Regions from separate parts of the Streptomyces sp. NPDC037389 genome, predicted to be linked through region 2. Evidence: riboswitches for the same ligand, from Rfam matches in the RefSeq annotation. Region 2 holds a riboswitch; each other region holds the start of a gene.
What was found. A riboswitch is a leader RNA that binds a small molecule or an ion and turns the genes downstream of it on or off. The one in region 2 is predicted to bind cobalamin.
Positions count from the first base shown of each region.

Region 1 (7,210 bases), on a different contig from region 2:
GCCGCCGGGGTGGCCGCAGCGCCGCTCGCACCCGGACCAGTACACGGGCAGAGTCCCGGCGCTGCCAGAGCGCGCGGCCTTGAGGGAGGCGGTCGCGTCGGCCCGTACATCCGCGAGGGACTTGACGCACCCCGGCCGGCCGGTGCAGGAGCCCGCGCCGTGCCAGGGAGAGGCGGCGGAGGTGACCAGGCCCGCCTCCGCGAGCGCTGCGAGGCGCGCCGCGGCCACCGGGGCGGTGAGCCCCGGGACGACGACGCCGCGCCAGGGGGTGACGCGGAGTTCGCCGTCGCCGTCCCGGCCGGCGGTACGGGCGAGGAGCCGCCACTGGGCGGAGGAGAACCGGCCCAGGGGCGCGGCCACCGACACGGCCCACCGCCCGTCGGGCCCTTGGAGCGCGCCGGGCGCGGGCGGGGAGCCGAGGGGGAGCGCGGCGCGCGGTACGGGCGCGGAGCCGATGCCGGCCGCCGCCAGCCGGGCCGCGAGCCGCTCCGGGCGCGGCCGCAGCCCGGGGGCCAGTTCGCGGACGCGCCAGGCCTTGCCGCCGCTCTGGCGCAGCACCGCGAGGAACTCACGGGCCGCCAGAACGGCCGCGCGCGGCGCGTCCCGGGCGGCGACGCGCAGGGCGTCGGGGCCGGGGCCGAAGCACAGGAGGGCCTGGCGGCCGGCATCGGCTGCGATCAATGTCACATCGGGCGCGAGGGCCGTGATGTCGCCCCGGCCGTCGTCGAGACCGAAGAGGAAACGGCCCGAGAGGTCCGTGAGGTCGTCCGACGCGCAGAGCAGCCGGTCGAGTTCCCGCACCCAGGGCCGGATGTCCGAGAAGCCCTTTCCGTCCAGGCCGGACAGGGGGGAAGCCGCGACATTCCGGATGCGGTCGTGCCGGTCCGACGGCAGCAGACCGGCCTCGCGCAGCCGCGCGCCCAGGGCGGCGCCGCAGCCGTCGGCGAGGCCGCGGAGCTGGACGTTGCCGCGGGAGGTGAGGTCGAGGCGGGCGTCGCCCAAGTCGTCGGCGGCGTCGGCGAGCGCGCTTGCCTGACGGACCGTCAGCAGCCCGCCCGGCAGCCGTACGCGGGCCAGTGCCCCGTCGTCCGCGGCGTGCAGCCGCAGGGCGCCGGGACAGGCGTCGCCGCGCTCGCGACCAGGGGGTTCGGGGGGAGTGGGCATGGCGGCGAGCATACCGACCGGGGGTCGAATCAGCCCGTCCGGCGTTTGAAGACGACGCGCGTCAGCGCGGACAAGGGGGCGGGACGGGGCGCGAGGGGGCGAAGCCCCGCTCGGAAACGGAGAAAGGGCGGGTCAGGGGCATCTTCCCCTCCTGGAGGCCCACCCCGCATGGCTACTATGGCAGCGCCAGCGACGGCGACAGGGGAGGAAGCCGGTGTGATCCCGGCACGGTCCCGCCACTGTGTGCCCGGCAGCGATGCCGGGTGAGTCAGGAACTCCTGCCGTCCTCCCACCGCCCGGGGCGCGGACCCCGAGGAAGGCATGCCGTGATCCTGCTCCTGTCGACGTCCGACACCGACCTGCTCAGCGCCCGTGCGGCCGGCGGTCCGGTCCCGTACCGACTCGCCAACCCCGCCCGGCTCGCGCTCGAGGAACTCCCCGCGCTCCTGGAGGGCGCCGACCTTGTCGTCGTGCGCCTCCTCGGCGGGCTGCGCGCCTGGCAGGAGGGGCTCGACCAGCTCCTGGCCGGCCCGCGCCCCGTCGTCGTCCTCACCGGCGAACAGGCCCCCGACGCCCAGCTGATGGAGGCGTCCACCGTCCCCATCGGCATCGCCGCCGAGGCCCACGCCTACCTCGCCCACGGCGGCCCCGCCAACCTCGAACAGCTGGCCCGCTTCCTCTCCGACACCGTGCTGCTCACCGGCCACGGCTTCGAGCCGCCCGCCGCCGCCCCCGCGTGGGGCGCGCTGGAGCGCACCCCCAAACCCGGCGCGTCCGGCCCGCTCATCGCCGTGCTCTACTACCGCGCCCACCACATGAGCGGCAACACCGCCTTCGTCGAGGCCCTCTGCGGCGCCGTCGAGGACGCGGGCGGCCGCGCCCTGCCGCTCTACGTCGCCTCGCTGCGCGCCCCCGAGCCCGAGCTGATCGACGCCCTGCGCGACGTCGACGCCATCGTCACCACCGTCCTCGCCGCCGGTGGCACCCGGCCCGCCGACGCCTCCGCCGGAGGCGACGACGAGTCCTGGGACGCCGGCGCGCTCGCCGCCCTCGACGTGCCGATCCTCCAGGCCCTCTGCCTGACCGGCACCCGGGAGGCCTGGGAGGAGAACGACGAGGGGCTCTCCCCGCTCGACTCCGCCACCCAGGTCGCCGTGCCCGAGTTCGACGGCCGCATCATCACCGTCCCCTTCTCCTTCAAGGAGATCGACGCGGACGGCCTGCCCGCCTACGTCCCCGACCTCGAGCGCGCCGCCCGCGTCGCGGGCATCGCCGTGCGCCACGCCCGCCTCCGCCACATCCCCGCCGCCGAGAAGCGGCTCGCGCTCGTCCTCTCCGCGTACCCCACCAAGCACTCCCGCATCGGCAACGCCGTCGGCCTCGACACCCCCGCCAGCGCCGTCGCCCTGCTGCGCCGGCTGCGCGAGGAGGGCTACGACTTCGGCACGGAAGAGGTCCCCGGCCTCGCGTCCGGTGACGGCGACGAGCTCATCTACGCCCTCATCGACGCGGGCGGCCACGACCAGGACTGGCTGACGGAGGAGCAGCTGGCCCGCAACCCCGTCCGCGTCCCGGCCGCCGACTACAGGCGCTGGTACGAGCAGCTCCCCGCCGAGCTGCGCGAGGCCGTCGAGGAGCACTGGGGACCGGCGCCCGGCGAGATGTTCGTCGACCGCAGCCGCACTGCCGAGGGCGACCCGGAAGGCGACATCGTCCTCGCCGCCCTGCGCCGCGGCAATCTGCTGATCCTCATCCAGCCGCCGCGCGGCTTCGGCGAGAACCCCATCGCCATCTACCACGACCCCGACCTGCCGCCCTCGCACCACTACCTCGCCGCCTACCGCTGGATCGCCGCATCCCAGGAGGACGGCGGCTTCGGCGCCGACGCGATGGTCCACCTGGGCAAGCACGGCAATCTGGAGTGGCTGCCCGGCAAGAACGCCGGCCTGTCCGCCGCCTGCGGCCCCGACGCGGCCCTCGGCGACCTGCCGCTGGTCTACCCGTTCCTCGTCAACGACCCCGGCGAGGGCACCCAGGCCAAGCGCCGCGCCCACGCCACGCTCGTCGATCACCTCGTGCCGCCCATGGCCCGCGCCGACTCCTACGGCGACATCGCGCGCCTGGAGCAACTCCTCGACGAATACGCCCAGATCTCCTCGATGGACCCGGCCAAGCTCCCCGCGATCCGCGCCCAGATCTGGACCCTCATCCAGGCCGCCCGGCTCGACCACGACCTGGGCATGGAGGAGCGCCCCGACGACGACGGCTTCGACGACTTCCTCCTCCACGTCGACGGCTGGCTCTGCGAGGTGAAGGACGCCCAGATCCGCGACGGCCTCCACGTCCTGGGCGCCGCCCCGGCCGGCGCCGACCGCGTCAACCTGGTCCTGTCGATCCTGCGCGCCCGCCAGATCTGGGGCGGCACGACGGCCCTGCCGGGCCTGCGCGAGGCCCTCGGCCTCGACGAGTCGGCGGCCACCCGCACCACTGCGGACGAGGCGGAGGCGGAGGCGCGGGCCCTGGTGGAGGCCATGGAGGCGGCGGGCTGGGACCCGGCCGCCATCCCGGCCGTTGTGCTCACGGTGCGGGGCACCGATCCCGTGAACGGCGACCCCGTCGCGGCCGTCCTCGACTTCGCCGCCCGCGAGGTCGTCCCCCGCCTGGCCGCGACGACGAACGAACTCGACCACGCCGTCCACGCGTTGAACGGCGGATTCGTCCCCGCCGGCCCGTCGGGGTCCCCCCTCCGCGGCCTCGTCAACGTCCTCCCGACGGGCCGCAACTTCTACTCCGTCGACCCCAAGGCCGTCCCCAGCCGGCTCGCCTGGGAGACCGGCCAGGCCCTCGCCGACTCCCTCCTGGAGCGCTACCGCACGGACAACGGCGACTGGCCCGAATCCGTGGGCCTGTCCCTGTGGGGCACGAGTGCGATGCGCACGGCGGGCGACGACGTGGCCGAGGCCCTGGCGCTGCTGGGCGTCCGCCCGGTCTGGGACGAGGCGTCGCGCCGCGTCACGGGCCTGGAGCCGATCCCCCCGGCCGAGCTGGGCCGCCCCCGCGTCGATGTCACCCTCCGCATCAGCGGCTTCTTCCGCGACGCGTTCCCGCACGTCATCGGCCTGCTGGACGACGCCGTGCGGCTCGTCGCCGCCCTCGACGAGCCGGACGACCGGAACTTCGTCCGCGCCCACGCCCAGGCCGACCTCGCCGCCCACGGCGACGAACGCCGCGCCACCACCCGGATCTTCGGCTCGCGCCCGGGTATGTACGGCGCCGGTCTGCTCCAGCTCATCGACAGCCGCGACTGGCGCACCGACGCCGACCTTGCCGAGGTCTACACGGTCTGGGGCGGCTACGCCTACGGCCGGGGCCTGGAGGGCCGCCCGGCCCGCGAGGACATGGAGACGGCCTACAAGCGCATCGCGGTCGCGGCCAAGAACACCGACACCCGCGAGCACGACATCGCCGACTCCGACGACTACTTCCAGTACCACGGCGGCATGGTCGCCACCGTCAAGGCCCTCAAGGGCACCGCACCCGCCGCGTACATCGGCGACTCCACCCGCCCCGAGACGGTCCGCACCCGCACCCTCGTCGAGGAGACGTCCCGCGTCTTCCGGGCCCGCGTGGTCAACCCCCGATGGATCGAGGCGATGCGCCGCCACGGCTACAAGGGCGCCTTCGAACTCGCCGCCACCGTCGACTACCTCTTCGGCTACGACGCCACCACCGGCGTCGTCCCCGACTGGATGTACGACAAGCTCGCCCGGACCTACGCCCTGGACCCGGAGAACCGCGCCTTCCTGGAGGAGGCCAACCCCTGGGCCCTGCACGGCATCGCCGAGCGCCTCCTGGAGGCCGAGAGCCGCGGCATGTGGGCCAAGCCGGACGCGGAGACGCTGGAAGCGCTGCGACAGCTGTTCCTGGAGACGGAGGGGAACCTGGAGGGCGGGGACGACTGAGTGGACCGGCTCGGGGCCGGAGCGCACCAGCGCTCCGGCCCCGAGCCGCGCCTTCAGCCGACCGGCGCGCCGAACCACTTCGGCAGGTGGGCGATCAGCTCCTGCTGGTCCTCACCGGCCCACGCCACGTGCCCGTCCGGCCGCAGCAGCACCGCGGGCACGTCCAGTTCCTCGCTGACGTCGACGACGTGGTCGACCCGGTCCGCCCAGCCCTCCACCGAGAGCCTGCCGGTCTGGTCGAGCAGCAGTCCGCGGCCGCCGCGCGTCAGCTCGTAGAGGCGCCCCCGCTTCAGCCGGACGTCCCGCATCCGCTTGCCGAGCAGCTCGTGGCCCTCGCCGAAGTCGTAGCGGACGCCGATCGCGGTGATCTTCTCGATCAGGTGCCGGTTCACCTCCTCGAAGTCCATCAGCTCCGACACCAGCCGTCGTACGGACTGGGGGCCCGGCTCGGTGGACATCAGCAGCATCTGCGCGCGGGTGTTGTTCAGCACGTCGGCGCCCACCGGGTGCCGTTCGGCGTGGTAGCTGTCCAGCAGGCCTTCGGGGGCCCAGCCGGCCACCGAGGCGGCCAGCTTCCAGCCGAGGTTGAAGGCGTCCTGGACGCCCAGGTTGAGGCCCTGCCCACCGGTCGGCGGGTGGATGTGCGCGGCGTCGCCGGCCAGCAGCACCCGGCCGACCCGGTAACGCTCGGCCTGCCGGGTGGCGTCGCCGAACCGGGAGAGCCAGCGCGGCGAGTGCACGCCGAAGTCGGTCCCGGCGGTCGCCCGCAGCCGCTGCTTGAACTCCTCGAAGCCCGGCGGGACCGTGCGGTCCTCGGCCACCCTCTCGGCGGGCACGACGACGCGGAACGTCCCGCCCCCGAGGGGCATGAAGCCGAACCGCTTCTGGGTCTTGCGGACTTCGGTCATCACCGCGGTCAGTTCCTCCTGCGGCATGGTCGCCTCCATCTCGCCCAGCAGCGTCTCGACCCTGCTGGGCTCGCCGGGGAAGGCGACGCCGGCGAGCTTGCGGACCGTGCTGCGGCCGCCGTCGCAGCCGACGAGGTAGCGCGAGCGCAGCCGTGTGCCTCCCCCGCTGGCTACGCCCTCATCGGCGGGGGTGCCCCCACCGGCCAGCTCGACGGTCACCCCGTCCTCGTCCTGGCTCAGCCCGGTCACCTCGCAGCCGCGCCGGATCTCGACACCGGCCGCGGTGGCGTGCTCCTCGAGCAGGCGGTCGGTGACGGTCTGCGGAATGCCGAGGACGTACGAATGCGCCGTGTCCATCCGCTCGGGCCACGGCTTGCCGATGGCGGCGAAGAAGCCGGGGAACCCCTCGTACTTCGTGCCGTTCGCGAGGAAGGTGTCCAGCAGGCCGCGCTGGTCCATCACCTCGATGCTGCGCACGTGGAGGCCCAGCGCCCGGACCATCGGGGCGGGCTGCGTCTCCTTCTCGAGCACGACCACGTGTACCCCGTGCAGCCGCAGCTCACTGGCCAGCATCAGGCCGGTCGGTCCGCCGCCGACCACGATCACGTCGATCATCACACATCTCATTTCCGCAGTTCCGAGCTTCGGCCGGTGATTCTGCGGCATAAGGGGGGTCTTGCGGCAAGGCCCCCGGTGCGCTATATGTTGAGCATGGCGAGGAATGGTTGCGTTCCTCGCCCTTGTCATGCGCCGGTACGCCGGCGACGGCCCCCCTCGGGGGCACTAGGATCCTTTGGATGATCATCAGAAAACGGCTGGCGGCGGGGGCCTGTGCCCTGCTCGCCGCCCTGGCCCTGGGCGTCACCCCGGCGAACGCCGCGGACGGGCCCTCGAAGGATTCGCCGAAGGTCGAGCTGGTCCTCGACGTCAGTGGCTCGATGCGTGCGACGGACATCGACGGGCAGTCGCGCATGGTGGCCGCCAAGGAGGCGTTCAACGAGGTCATCGACTCGGTGCCGGCCGGTGTCCGGCTCGGTATCCGCACGCTCGGTGCCAATTACGCCGGTGAGGACAAGACGCTCGGCTGCCGCGACAGCCAGCAGCTCTACCGCGTCGGCAATGTGGACAAGGCCGACGCCAAGGCGTCCGTGGCCGGGCTCCAGCCCACCGGCTGGA
Region 1 is NZ_JBEZUS010000008.1:58,113-65,322, forward strand. Features, by position in the region: gene cobG (precorrin-3B synthase) at 1-1,176, opposite strand, end outside; cobalamin riboswitch at 1,329-1,462, shown strand; gene cobN (cobaltochelatase subunit CobN) at 1,491-5,126, shown strand; gene rox (rifampin monooxygenase) at 5,180-6,649, opposite strand; gene AB0E98_RS19030 (VWA domain-containing protein) at 6,832-7,210, shown strand, end outside.
Region 1: it holds a riboswitch for cobalamin, as region 2 does, so the genes downstream of both, cobN (cobaltochelatase subunit CobN) here and AB0E98_RS03255 (cobalamin biosynthesis protein) in region 2, are expected to answer to the same signal.

Region 2 (7,210 bases):
TCGTCCAGACCGGGCGCGTCGAACGGGTTCCGGCGGCGTCGGTGCGGCAGCGCCAGCAGCGCCGCCTGCCGTACGTCCGCCGTCGTCACATCCGTACGCCCCGCCCAGGCGGCCAGCGCGGCGGAGGTGCGCGCTGTCACGATGTCCGCGCGCATGCCGTCCACCTCGAACCCGGCGCACACCGCCGCGATCCGGCGCAGCGCGCCGTCCCCGAGCCGTACGCCCGGCAGCAGCGCCCGCGCGGCGGCGATGCGCTCGCGCAGTGTGTCCTCCTCCGGCGCCCACTTGGCGGCGAAGGACGCCGGGTCCTCGTCGAAGGCGAGGCGCCGGCGCACGACCTCGACGCGCTCCTCGGTGTCGCGGGAGGCGGCGACCTCGACGGTCAGCCCGAAGCGGTCGAGGAGCTGCGGGCGCAGCTCGCCCTCCTCGGGGTTCATGGTGCCCACGAGGAGGAAGCGGGAGGCATGGCGCACGGAGACGCCCTCGCGCTCGACGGAGGAGACACCGGTCGCCGCCGCGTCCAGCAGGCTGTCCACGAGGTGATCGCCCAGCAGGTTGACCTCGTCGACGTAGAGCACGCCCCGGTGCGCGGCGGCCAGCAGGCCGGGTTCGAACGCCTTGACGCCCTCGCCCAGTGCCCGCTCGATGTCGAGCGAGCCGACGAGGCGGTCCTCGGAGGCGCCGACGGGCAGCTCGACCATCCGGGCGGGACGGACGGCGCTGTCACCGGCGCTGTCACCGGCGCCGGCGCCGGTGACAGCGTGCGGCCCGTCGGGGCAGTTCGGGTCCGGCGCCGCCGGGTCGCAGGAGAACCGGCAGTCCGCGACGGTCACGACCTCGGGCAGCAGTGCGGCCAGGGCCCGGACGGTGGTGGTCTTGGCGGTCCCCTTCTCGCCGCGCACGAGGACACCGCCGATCGATGGCGAGATCGCGTTGAGCAGGAGGCCCAGCCGCATGTCGTCCATGCCGACGATCGCGGTGAAGGGGTAGGTGGACGAGGACATCAGCGGTTACCTCCCTGGTGGGGACGGTTCGGGACGGTACGGGTGCTCACGGCGCCCCCGGCGGGATGAAGGGGGCGCCGGCCGGTACCCCGTCCTCGATCAGGCGCAGCAGCGCGTCCGTGTCCGCGTGCTCCTCGATCAGATCGCCGAGACGGTCGAGCTGTTCCTCCCGCAGCGCCCCGAAGGATGTGTCCGGCGCGGGGACGAACGCCCGTCCAGCCGCCGCCGCGACCCGACGCAGGAACGCCCGGCGGAAGCCGTCGCTCTCCAGCGAGCCGTGCCAGTGCGTGCCCCACACCGCGCCCACCCGGCAACCGTCGAGGAAGGGCTCGTCCCCACCTCTCACATCTGCCACGCCGTGGTGGATCTCGTACCCCTCGACGTGCTCGCCCAGGGCCTCGCCGACCGGCCGGGCCAGGGTCTTCTCGACCGCGAACCGCACACGCACCGGCAGCAGGCCCAGGCCCTCGACCGTGCCGGCCTTCGACTCGACCTCGTCGTCGATCCGCTCGCCCAGCAGCTGGAAGCCGCCGCAGATGCCCAGCACCGGGCGGCCCTCCGCCGCCCGCCGTACGAGCGCGTCGGCGAGCCCGCGTTCGCGCAGCCACGCGAGCGCCCGTACCGTGCCGCGCGTGCCCGGTACGACGACCAGGTCGGCGTCGGCGAGCTCCTCGGGGCGGTCCACGAACCGTACGACGACCCCCGGTTCGGCGGCCAGCGCGTCGACGTCCGTGAAGTTCGACATCAGCGGCACCGCGCACACGGCGACCCGCAGGACGTCCGCGCCGTGCGGCGGGGCGACCACGGACTCGCGGACCGCGCCGCGCAGGGACACGCGCAGGCCGTCCTCCTCGTCGATGCCCAGGCCGTGGGCGAACGGCAGCACGCCGAACGTCCGCCGGCCCGTCAGGTCGCGCAGCATTTCCAGCCCCGGCTCCAGCAGACTCACGTCGCCCCGGAACTTGTTGACCACGTAACCCGCTATCAGCTCCTGGTCCTCGGGGGAGAGCAGCGCTGTCGTACCGAAGAAGGAGGCGAAGACTCCGCCCCGGTCGATGTCGCCGACGACGACCACGGGCAGCCGCGCGGCCCGGGCGATGCCCATGTTGACGATGTCGGAGCGGCGCAGGTTGATCTCGGCGGGGCTGCCGGCCCCCTCGCAGATCACGGCGTCGTGGGTGCGCCGCAGCTCGGCCAGGCACTCCGTCACCGTGCCGAACAGCTGCTCCTGGCGGCCCTGGTGGTAGCCGCGGGCGCTGAGCTCGCCCACCGCCTTGCCCATGAGGACGACCTGGCTGCTGCGGTCGCTTCCCGGCTTGAGCAGCACCGGGTTCATGAGGGCGCTCGGCTCGACGCGGGCGGCGGCGGCCTGCATGGCCTGCGCGCGCCCTATCTCCGCGCCGTCGCGCGTCACGAAGGAGTTGAGGGACATGTTCTGCGCCTTGAACGGCGCGACCTTGACGCCCTCGCGGACCAGCCAGCGGCAGATGCCGGCCGTGACCACGCTCTTGCCCGCGTCCGAGGTGGTCCCGGCCACCAGCAGGCCCCCGCCCGGCGGGCCCGTACGCCCGCTCCTGTCGGCTGTCACCGAGACTGTCACCGATTCCTCCCCGCCTTCCTGAACAGGCTGCCCACCGTACGGGCCGTCACCGCCGTTCCCAGGGCCAGCAGCGACACCCGGCGCGAGAGCCGGACCGCGCGCTCGATGTCGGCCGACCGCACCGGGCGGTTCTCCCCGCCCAGCACGGGACGGTGCTCGACGCGCCCGGCGTAGGCGAGGGTGCCGCCCAGGCGGACGCCCAGGGCCCCGGCGAAGGCGGCCTCGACCGGCCCGGCGTTGGGGCTGGGATGGCGGGCGGCGTCGCGCCGGGCCACGCGCAGAGCGCCGCGCGGATCGGGCCCGGCGAGGACCGTGAGCGCGGCGGTCAGCCGGGCGCCCGGCCAGCCGACGACGTCGTCGAGCCGGGCCGACGCCCAGCCGAACCGCCGGAGCCTGGGCGACTTGTGACCCACCATGGCGTCCAGGGTGTTGACCGCACGGAAGCCCACGAGCCCGGGCACCCCGGCCAGCGCGCCCCAGACCAGGGCGCCCACGACCGCGTCGGAGGTGTTCTCGGCGACGGACTCCACCACGGCCCGGGCGATCTGCTGCGCGTCCAGCGCCTGCGGGTCGCGGCCGCACAGATGCGGCAGCCGCTCCCGGGCGACCTCCAGGTCCCCGGCGGCCAGCGCCCCACCGATGGCCCGGGCCTCCCGGCCCAGGGACGTGCCGCCCAGGACGGACCATGTGACGGCGGCGGTCAGCGCGATCTCGGCAGCGGGGTGACGTCGCGCGGCACGGGTCAGCAGCCCGGCCCCGGCGACCGCGCCACCGGCGCAGACCAGGGTGTGGAGGGTGCCGTAGCCCCGGTGGTCGCGCCACAGCCGCCGTTCGACGGCCTGCGCGGCCCGGCCGAAGGCGGCCACGGGATGCCCGCGGCGGGGGTCGCCGAGGAGCAGGTCGCAGGCGAAGCCCAGGGCGGTGCCGTACGCGAAGGGGCCGTACGCGAAGGAAAAACGGTCGCGGCCGGGCATGGCGAAGCGGTGTCCTCACTCAGGGTCCGCGCCCTGGCTCGACGTGACCGGCGACCAGAGTCTCCTGGCTCCCGGATCCGCGCCGCCCCCGGCCTTCCGGCTCGCGCCGTGGCCATCGGTTGGGGGGACACTCCCCGGTGACAGTGGCGGGACCGCGCCGGATTCGCACCGGCTTCCTCTGCTGTCGCCGTTTGGCTCGGGAAGTCCACCACGGGGCGGGAAGGGGCGTCAACTCGCCCTGACCTGCGCCCCGCCGCTGCGACGCCCCTGTCGTCAGGCAGGTCCCGGCCCGCCCCGGCAGCCCCGGCAGGTCTACTCCCGCGGCACGCCACTCCGCGAGGCAGTCCACGAGGACTTGATGGGTACGGGCGTCGAGGCCGGATCACGGTTCGTCGAGGATCAGCAGCCGGCGGCCGCCGAGCATGGCCTGGGCGAGGGCGACTTTCTGGGCGTTTCCTTTGGACAGCGTGCTGATGGGCGCGTCGATGTCGCCCTCGATGCCCAGCCGGTCCAGCAGTTCACCGCCGCGACGATCGGCGCCCGCGGTGCGGAGTCCTTGGACGCGCCCCATGTGCAGGAGGTACGAGCGCGCGCTGAGCCGCATGCCCGCCGGGAGCCGCTCGGGCACGTAGCCGATCCTGTCCGGGCGCCCGTGAACGGAGCCGGAGCCGGGTCTCCTCAGCCCGGCGGCCACCTTGAGCAGGGTGGACTTGCCCGGCCCGTTCCCGCCGACCACCGCGGTGACCGTCCCGGAGGCCAGGTCGAGGGTGATGCCATCCAGTACGCGCGGTCCTCGGCGTGTGTACCGGACGCCGACCGAATCCAATCGCACCGCTGAGAACCCCGTCCGTCCGTCGAACGCCGTCACAACCGTGCACGCAAGAGCTCACGCAAGAGGTACTGAACGCGCGATCGGCGGCTCGGGTTCCCCGCGTTGACGCACGCCGGCAACGACGGAGGGGCGGGACCGGAAAGCCCGGTCCCGCCCCTCCACGAACGTACGGTGTCGCGTCAGGCGACGATCAGATAGATCCCGTACCCCACCGCCGCCGCGCACAGCGCGAAGCACGCGTACGCGCCGGTGCGGGCCAGTGCGGTGCTGCCGCCCGCGTCGGCCGCGGACGTCGCGCCCGCGGCTTCCGGCTTGCGGGACGTGCCGACGATGCCGAGCGTGAAGACGCCCACGAGGCCGACGGTGACCACGAGGCTCACGCCGAAGACCTGGCCGAGAGCTGCCCAGTCGATGTGCATGGTGGTTCTTCCTCCGTTGCCCGGCGTCAGCCGGTCGTCGCGGCGGCGGGGGCGGCCGGGGTGGCGGGTGCCGGGATGACCTGGGCGGCCGGGGCCGGGGTCAGGGTGCCGGCGGGCGGCGGGGCGACGGCCTGAAGGGCGGCCGTGACCACACCGACGGGCTCCTCGGGGAGGCCCTGCGGCGTATTGAGCTCGTTGACGGTCTCGTGGGTGACCGGCTTGCGGCGCGAGGCCGCCCAGATGGCGCCGGAGACCCCGAGGCCGAGGACGGCGACGGCGGCGACGCCCCAGTCGCCCTGGTCGGCCAGGAGCGCGGCGCCGGCGGCGACGAGGCCCGCGGCCGGGAGGGTCAGGCCCCACGCGGCGACCATGCGGCCGGCGGTCGACCAGCGCACCACGCCGCCCTTGCGGCCCAGGCCGGAGCCCATGATCGAGCCGGAGCAGACCTGGGTGGTGGAGAGCGCGAAGCCGATGTGCGAGGAGGCGAGGATCACGGTCGCGGCACCGGTCTGGGCGGCGAAGCCCTGCGCCGGCTTGATGTCGGCCAGACCCTTGCCGAGCGTCTGGATGATGCGCCAGCCGCCCAGGTACGTACCGAGCGCGATGGCCAGGCCCGCGGAGACGATGACCCACAGCGGCGGGTCGGAGTGCGGGGCGACGACGCCGCCGGCGACCAGGGCCAGGGTGATGACACCCATGGTCTTCTGGGCGTCGTTGGTGCCGTGGGCGAGGGAGACCAGGGCGGCCGAGGCGATCTGGCCCGCGCGGTAGCCCTTCGCGGTGTCCGCCTCGTCGCGGCCCTTGGCCAGGCGGAACGTCAGGCGGGTGGCGACCCAGGCGGCGATGCCCGCCACGATCGGGGCGGCGACCGCGGGGATGAGGACCTTCATGACGACCTTGTCGGCGTTGACCGCGTCGAAGCCGACGGACGCGACGGTGGCGCCGATCAGACCGCCGAAGAGGGCGTGCGAGGAGCTGGAGGGCAGGCCCGCCAGCCACGTCAGGAGATTCCAGACGATCGCGCCGACCAGCCCGGCGAAGATCACCTCTGGTCTGATGCCGGCACTCTCATCGATGATGCCTCCGGAGATCGTCTTCGCGACCTCGACGGACAGGAACGCCCCGACCAGGTTGAGCACGGCCGACATGGCCACTGCGGTCTTGGGCTTGAGCGCTCCGGTCGAGATGGTGGTGGCCATGGCGTTGGCCGTGTCGTGGAAGCCGTTCGTAAAGTCGAACACCAAGGCCGTGACGATCACGATCCCGATGAGAAGCGTGATGTTTTCCATTCACCCAGGCAATCAGTTCGATGGTCAGTACGCGGCGACCGTAGGGACTCCGGGTGAACGGAAGGTGAACTGGTTCGGGATCCCCGATGGCACCACCCGGAGGCGAAGATCATGAAGACCGGAGAACGGACCCCCGCCGCACCCGACGACATCAGCCGGACCTGGGCCGATGTCGTGGCCACGGCCCGCAGGAGCACCGCCGACGGACTGGTCGTCGGCACCTCGGGGAACGTCTCCGCAAGGGTCGGTGACGTGGTCCTTGTCACGCCCAGCGGGGTGCCCTACGACCGGCTCGGCCCCGGCGACGCCGTCGGCGTCGACCTGGCCGGCCGCCAGGTGCTCGGCGAGCTCGCCCCCACCAGCGAACTGCCCATGCACCTCGCCGTCTACCGAGCCACCGACGCCGCCGCGATCGTCCACACCCACGCCGTGCACGCCACCGCCGTCTCCACGCTCGTCGACGAGGTGCCGCTGATCCACTACATGGCCGCCGCCCTCGGCGGACCCGTCCGCGTCGCCCCTTACGCCCTCTACGGCACCGACGAACTGGCCGCCCACACCCTCCGGGCCCTCGACGGCCGCACCGGCTGCCTGCTGCGCAACCACGGCACCCTCACCCACGGCGCCACCCTCGACGCGGCCTACGACCGCACCGCCCAGCTGGAGTGGATGTGCAGGGTCTGGCTCACCGCCTCGTCCGTCCCCGGCCGCACCCCCGCCCTGCTGAGCCCCGACCGGCTGGCCGAGGTCGCCGCCAAGTACCGGGGCTACGGACAGCCCGGCTGAGCCGAGTCGCCCGGCGGCCCGCGCGGGACCAGACTGGAGGTGATGGGCCTGAAAGGAGTGGCGGCCGTCGCCGCCACCACGCTGATCGGTGCCGGGGCCGCCGTCGTGGCGGCCGGACGGTACGCCGGCGACGCCGTCCTCAGGACCGTGCCCGGCCTCCCGCCGCCGGGCGAGCACCGGCTCACCGTGCACGACATCACCCCCGGCAGCGGCGCCACCGCCGGCACGATCACACTCACCCGGGCCCCGGCCACGCTGCGCCCCGGCGTCTACGGGCTGGCCGGCCGGGGCCTCCACGCCGTCGTC
Region 2 is NZ_JBEZUS010000001.1:699,434-706,643, forward strand. Features, by position in the region: gene AB0E98_RS03245 (putative cobaltochelatase) at 1-1,004, opposite strand, end outside; gene AB0E98_RS03250 (cobyric acid synthase) at 1,051-2,604, opposite strand; gene AB0E98_RS03255 (cobalamin biosynthesis protein) at 2,601-3,578, opposite strand; cobalamin riboswitch at 3,636-3,758, opposite strand; gene AB0E98_RS03260 (ATP-binding cassette domain-containing protein) at 3,961-4,410, opposite strand; gene AB0E98_RS03265 (hypothetical protein) at 4,590-4,829, opposite strand; gene AB0E98_RS03270 (inorganic phosphate transporter) at 4,856-6,118, opposite strand; gene AB0E98_RS03275 (class II aldolase/adducin family protein) at 6,230-6,904, shown strand; gene AB0E98_RS03280 (alpha/beta fold hydrolase) at 6,947-7,210, shown strand, end outside.

Region 3 (7,210 bases), on a different contig from region 2:
CGCGCTACGCCGCCCAACTGGGCCGCTCCTGGCTCGCCAGGGGGCTGCGGACCCTGGCCGCGGGCTGCTGGCTGGGCCTGGTGTACTGCGCCTGCAAGCTCGCCGGGTTCGCCCTGAGCTGGGCCGGTCACGAGCAGTACTGGCTGTCCAACGGGGTGGCTCCGATGACCGCCTCGGTGGCCGCGCTCCTGGTCCTGCTCGGCTTCTCGCTGCCGGCCGTCGGCCCCCGGGCCGCCGCCTGGCGCCGGCTGCGCCGGCTGGAGCCGCTGTGGCGGGAGGTCACCGCCCATGCTCCCGAGGTCACCATCCCCGAGTCCCGTTGGACGGCCCGCTGGCCGCTCGCGGACCTGGAGTGGCGGGCCAACCGGCAGATGGCCGAGATCCGCGACATCCAGCGCGGCGTCCGCCGCCACGTCGAGCCCGTCACCCTGGAGATCGCCCGGGAGAAGGCCGGCGCCGCCGCCCTCGACGAGCACCGCACCGCCGCGGTGGTGGAGGCCGCCGCGCTCCGCAGGGGCCTGGGCAACCAGGTCGTGGGGCATGTGGCACGGCCGTCCGCCGACAGCGTGGTGATGACCGTGAGTGCCGACCCGGCGGAGGAGCACGAGCACTTGGCACGCGTCGCCGACGTCTTCCACGATCCACTGGTCGACGCGGTGCTCGCCGAACTACGGGAGCTCAGCGCGGCGCGCCGCCCCTGACGGCGCGCGGCCCATGGACGAGGCGGCCCTGGACGGGGGTCAAGGCCGCCTACGACACAGGCCGGCGCCGGATTCCGACGGATCGGACGATCCATCGGAATCCGGCGCCGCTTGTGCGATTCCGCCCCTACTTCTTTCCGGTGTCCCGATCGAGATCTCCGGCACCCCGATCTGGACAAAAGGACCGGACGGTCCGGTCTAGAGTCGGATCCCATGCGATCGACCGACACCCCACCCCCACCCACGACGGCGGACCTGATATCCGACCCCTACGGCTCCTATGCCCGGCTCCGTGAGAGCGGCCCCGTGCACCGGTTCGAGGGCCCCGACGGCAAGCACGCCTGGCTGGTGACCCGTTACGACGACGTACGGGCCGCCCTCGCCGACCCCCGGCTCTCCCTCGACCGGAGCAACGCCCTGCCCGGCAACTACAGCGGCTTCTCCCTTCCCCCGGCGCTCGACGCCAACCTGCTGAACATGGACCCGCCCGACCACACCCGGCTGCGTCGGCTGGTGGTGAAGGCGTTCACCCCGGGCCGGGTGGAGAAGTTGCGCGGCCCGGTGCGGAGGTTCGCCGACGAACTGCTGGACGCCGTCGAGCCGGCGGGGCGGGCGGATCTGCTGGAGTCCTTCGCGGGCCCGCTGCCGGTCGTCGTGATCTGTCATCTGCTCGGCGTTCCCCAGACGGACCGGGTCGACTTCCGGTCCTGGACGGACGCCATGATCACCCCCGACCGGACGCGGCCCCATCTGATGAAGGAGGCGGTCGCCTCCCTGATGGCCTTCTTCACCGGGCTCATCGAGACCAAGCGCGCCGAGCCCGGCGACGATCTGCTCTCGGACCTGATCGCGGTGCAGGAGGCCGGGGACACGCTCTCCCAGGACGAGCTGACGTCCCTGGCGTTCCTCATCGTGTTCGCCGGATACGAGAACGTGACCCACCTCATCGGCAACACGGTGCTCGCCCTGCTGGACCGTCCTGAACTGCTTCAGACGGTGCGTAAGGATCCGGACGGTCTCGCGGCCCTCGTGGACGAGGCCAGCCGGTGGGACGGGCCCACTCCGGTGGCGATCCGGCGCTTCCCGGTGGAGGACATCGAGATCGGCGGAGTGACGGTCCCGGCGGGCGAGACCGTGCTGCTGTCGCTGGCCTCGGCCAATCGCGACCCGGCCCGATTCCCCGACCCCGACCGCTTCGACCTGGGACGGGACCGCTCGGGGAACCTCGCGCTGGGTCATGGCATCCACTACTGCCTGGGTGCCGCGCTGGGCCGGATGGAGACGGAGACCGCGCTCGCCGCGCTGCTGGAGCGCTTCGAAAATCTGGAACTGGACGTTTCGAGGGAGGAGCTGACCTGGCGTCCGGCCATCCGGGCGCGTGGCCTGAAATCGCTCCCCGTTCGCTGGTCTTCGGTCGTCCGAACAGGTTTTTGATGCATAACCCATCCTTGATGAGGTAGAACTGTCCTCGAGCCCGCCCGGTGTGCATCCCCCGTCGCACCGGGCGGGCCTTCGTCGTCACCCCGTCGCCCGGGCCCGCTCAGGCGCTGCCGGGCGGGAACTTGAGCAGCGTCACCGCGGCCAGCATCTGGAGACTCACCGCCGCCACCGCCTTGTGGGTGGGCAGATGGTGCTGACCCCGTATCAGCAGCGTGGCGAGCGCGTAGCCGAAGGCCGCCGTCACCGACGCGGCGGCACGCACCGGCGCCGAACCGGACGGCAACCAGGTGTCGAGGACCAGCCGGGGCAGATCGCTCGCCCAGAACAGCACGACGAACAGGCTCGCCGTGGGGGCGAACCTGCCGTTGCCGCCGAGCCGACGGGCGATGGCGTGCGTGGCGGCACCCAGCAGCAGGCTGGCGAGCATCATCACCAGCGAGCCGATGGCCATGGCCTCCAGCGCCAGCAGGGGGCTGACCCCCCACTGCACCCAGAAGGAGTCGTTGGCCAGCGTCCCCAGCGCCCCGCACAGCAGGGACAGGAAGGCCGCCGCTCCCCAGACGCTCCGGTCCCGCGCCTCGTCGAGGACCTCGACGGGCCGGTACCAGAGCCCGAATATGAGGCGGTGCCAGAGCAGCTTGCGCGGCTGGGCACCGGGGGTGCGTGGGGGAGGGGCAGTGGTCACAGGCATGGGTGCCGTTTTATCACCGTTCGGCCGGACCGCAGGAGTCCGGGCGGCCCGGCCGATGGAGCGGACGCCCCGTCAGGCCGGGGTGGGCGCCACGCCGCCGGGGCCCGTACCGGGGTCCGTGCCGGGGTCCGGATCGTCGTCCCCCGCGTCGGCGACAGGCCGGTCGGAGACGGCCGTCACGGGCTCGGCGAGCCCGACGGCGGAGACCCCTCCGGGCAGGTAGTCCTCGCTGATCTCCCGTGGCCCGAACGGCCACACCTTCTCCCTCGCCGCCCACAGCACGAAGGCCACGCACCCGGCGCCCACCCAGGCCAGCGACCACTCGATGGGGTGGCGGCCGGGGGAGTTCCGGTCGGCGAAGCCGTAGATCACCAGCCAGCCCGCCAGCGCCACCAGGCTCGGCAGCGGATAGAGCCACGTCCGGTACGGGCGCGGCAGCCCCGGCTGCCGGCGCCGCAGCACGGTCAAGGCCAGGATCTGCGACAGCGCCTGAAGGATCACCATGACCGCCATCAGCAACTGGATGATCGTCGCCAGGTCGGTATGACGGCCAATCAGAAAGCCGACGGCCGAGACCAGCCCCATCGTCGCCAGGGGCAGCACCGGGAAGCGCAGCCGAGGGTGGAGGGCGCCGAAGCGGCGGAAGAAGACGTTCTCCCGCGCGGCGTCCACGGGGATGCGCGAGCCGCCCAGGAGCCCGGTGAAGACCGACGCGAAGGCCGTGACGAGGATCAGCACGGTGACGACGTCCGCCGCGCCCTTGCCCCACGTCTGCTCCATGACCGCAGAGGCCACGGAGGACCCGGCCGTGGAGTCGGGGTCCAGCATCTCCCGCCAGTCGACGACGCCCAGGGTGCCGATCTGGAGCAGCAGATAGATGGCCATGATGCCGAGGATCGAGTAGATGATGGACCGTGGCATGACGCGCCCGGGGTCCTTGATCTCGGCACCCATGTAGGCGACGGTGCTGTAGCCCCCGTAGTCGTAGATGCCGATGGTCAGGCCCGCCGCGAAGCCCAGCCAGAACTGACCGGTCGTGAGGTCGAAGGCGCCCGCCGGGTAGGTGAAGGCCCGGTCCGGGCTGAAGTGGGTGAACGCGGCGACGATGACCAGGGCGACCGAGGCGATCATCACGCACCACAGCACGGCCGTGATCCGCGCGATGCTCTCCACCCGCCGCCACAGCAGCCCGACGACCACCACGACGAACGCCAGGCCCGTCAGATCGCCCTGGGTCTGCGTCATGCCCGGCCAGAGATAGCCCAGGTACTGGACGAAGCCGATCACACCCGTGGCCATGGCCAGCGGGATGAAGAGCATCGCCGTCCACACGAACAGGAACGGCACCAGTCTTCCGGTCCGGTACTGGAACGCCTGCCGCAGATAGACATAGCTGCCGCCCGCGCCGGGCATCGCCGCGCCCAGCTCGGCCCACACCAGCCCGTCGGCGAGGGCCAGCACGGCCCCGGCGACGAAGCCGATGACCGCCTGCGGCCCGCCGAAGGAGGCCACCATCAGTGGAATGGTGACGAACGGTCCTATGCCGCACATCTGGCTCATGTTGATGGCGGTGGCCTGGAACAGCCCGATACGGCGGACGAACGCCGCCCGCTCTTCCGGCACCACGGGCTCCGGTGCCCCGGGCCCCCGCTCGATGTCCCCTGCCGTGTCCGCCATTGGCGCTCAGCCCTCTCTCGGTCGTCCGTCGAGGTCTTCCTGCGAGGTCTTCCTGCACTCGTACACCGGGCCGCCCGGCGCGTCCATCACCTGCGGAGTGTCGGGCCTTGCTGCGAGAAGATGGCAAGTGCCACATTCTCGCCCTGGAGCCCGGCCGGGACGTTATGGTTGCCCGGCCGTGGTGTTCGGGAAGACCGGTGAGGCCCCTCGTGGGCCGATTCCGGAGCGGCCCTCGCCACTGTGATCGGGGAGTGACCGTCCTCTTCCGCGTGCCCCGGTACGTGGAGCCACTGGCAGCGTCCGGCTGCCGGGAAGGCGGGACGGTAACGCCAGTCACCCGTAAGCCAGGAGACCGGCCACGGCATCTCGAAATGATCCACGAGGTGCTGGAGCGTTCACCCCAAGATGTCCATATCCACATCCACCGAACCGTCCCCGCCCGCCTTCCGCTGGCGGCGTGAGGACACCCTGCGGACCGCCGGCCTGCTGGCCGTCGTCGTCGCCCTCCACGTCGTCGCGTTCGGCGTGCTCTTCCTGCTGGTCGTGCCGAACCACTACACCGTCGGCTCCAAGGCCTTCGGCGTCGGCCTCGGCGTCACCGCCTACACCCTCGGCATGCGGCACGCCTTCGACGCCGACCACATCGCCGCCATCGACAACACCACCCGCAAGCTGATGGCGGACGGGCAACGCCCGGTCTCCGTCGGCTTCTGGTTCGCCCTCGGCCACTCCAGCGTCGTCGTCCTGATGGCGTTGCTGGTCACCGGCGGCACCCGGCTGGCCGGGACGCTGATGAACGAGGACTCCACCACCCATCAGGCCCTCGGCGTCGTCGGCACCTCGGTCTCCGGCGGCTTCCTCTACCTCATCGCCATCCTCAACCTCGTCGCCCTCGCCGGCATCATGAGGGTCTTCCGCGCCATGCGCGAGGGCCGCTACGACGAGGCCGAACTGGAGAAGCAGCTCGACTCGCGCGGCTTCATGAACCGCCTCCTCGGCCGTTTCACCCGCTCCATCAGCCGCCCCGGCCAGATGTACCCGCTGGGCTTCCTCTTCGGCCTGGGCTTCGACACCGCCACCGAGGTCACGCTGATGGTCATGGCGGGCAGCGGCGCCGCCGCCGGGCTGCCCTGGTACGCGATCCTGTGCCTGCCGCTGCTGTTCGCGGCCGGCATGAGCCTGTTCGACACGCTCGACGGCACGTTCATGAACTTCGCCTACCAGTGGGCGTTCTCCAACCCCGTCAGAAAGGTCTACTACAACCTCACCATCACCGGGCTGTCCATCGCCGTAGCCTTCCTCATCGGCACCATCGAGCTGGTGGGCGTGCTCCACGAGAAGCTCGGTCTGGACGACGGGGTGACCGGCTGGATCGCGGGGCTGAACCTCGACAACGTCGGTTTCGTCATCGTCGGGCTGTTCGTGGTGGTCTGGGCCATCGCCCTCGGCTACTGGCGCTTCGCCAAGGTCGAACAGCGCTGGGCGGCACGGACGGCTGCCGCCGGGGCGGGCGCGGACGGCTGAGCGGGCGGCAACGGGGGTTACGGCCGGGGGATCAGGGGCGTTCGCAGCCCTGGTCCGCGCACGCCTTCCGGGCGCTGATCACCGGGGGGCTGCTCCCGGCCGGCTCCTCCCGCACCACCACCAGGGCCGGCCCGCCGCAGGTCAGGCACGTCCGGGCCGAGGGATCCCACTCCCGCTCGATCGCCGCGGCGATCCTGCGCAGGGGGTCGGCGTCGACATCTGACTCGGCTCCGGTGTCGGACATGGGCCATCCCGCTCCACGGTCGTCGCTGCTCGCTCTGCCGGCGGGTGCATCGTGACGCACGACCCCTGATCACGTCAGCGTGTTGGGCCGTGATCACCCTTCACGGGGTGGCGCGGCCCCCGCGCTGACGGCCGTCGGGAGCGTCACCTCGAACCGGCAGCCGCCGGGCACGTTGTGGACCGACGCCCGGCCCGCGTGGGCCTCGACGATGCCACGGACGATCGCCAGGCCCAGCCCCGCGCCCCCCGGCCGGGTCCGGGCCGCCGAGCCCCGCCAGCCCGTCTCGAAGACCCGGGGCAGATCCTCCTCCGGGATGCCGCCGCAGCCGTCCGTCACCGACACCACCACCGCGTCCGCCTCGCGCCGCGCGGCCACCGCGACCGTGCCGTCGGGCGGGGTCCGCCGGATCGCGTTCACCAGGAGGTTCCCCAGGACCCGGGTCATCTCCTTGCCGTCCACCTCCACCGGCGCGGCGTCCACACCGTCCCCCACCAGCCGCACCCCGTGCTCGCGCGCCAGCGGCCCGGCGCCCGCCAGGGCCTCGTCCACCAGGTCGTACACCGACATCCGGCTCGGGCGCAGCGGCAGAACGCCGGCGTGGATGCGGGAGAGCTCGAAGAGATCGCCCACCATGGTGTCGATCCGGTCGACCTCGGTGCGGATCTGCCGGTGGTAGCGCGCGGGGTCCTCGGCGACGCCGTCCTCCAGGGCCTCGGACATGGCGCGCAGCCCGGCCAGCGGGGTGCGCAGGTCGTGGGAGATCCAGGCCACCAGTTCGCGCCGCGAGGCGTCGAGGGCGCGTTCGCGCTCCCGGGACTCGGCGAGTTTGGCGCTGGTGGCGGCGAGCTCCCGGGACAGCGCGTCGAGTTCCGCCGTGGCGCCGCCGCCGGGGGCGGCGAAGGTGCCGCCCCCGCCGAGGGACCGGGCCGCGCG
Region 3 is NZ_JBEZUS010000008.1:78,960-86,169, forward strand. Features, by position in the region: gene AB0E98_RS19085 (MAB_1171c family putative transporter) at 1-701, shown strand, start outside; gene AB0E98_RS19090 (cytochrome P450) at 915-2,135, shown strand; gene AB0E98_RS19095 (YIP1 family protein) at 2,242-2,832, opposite strand; gene AB0E98_RS19100 (APC family permease) at 2,905-4,509, opposite strand; cobalamin riboswitch at 4,672-4,885, shown strand; gene AB0E98_RS19105 (HoxN/HupN/NixA family nickel/cobalt transporter) at 4,915-6,033, shown strand; gene AB0E98_RS19110 (hypothetical protein) at 6,065-6,277, opposite strand; gene AB0E98_RS19115 (HAMP domain-containing sensor histidine kinase) at 6,371-7,210, opposite strand, start outside.
Region 3: it holds a riboswitch for cobalamin, as region 2 does, so the genes downstream of both, AB0E98_RS19105 (HoxN/HupN/NixA family nickel/cobalt transporter) here and AB0E98_RS03255 (cobalamin biosynthesis protein) in region 2, are expected to answer to the same signal.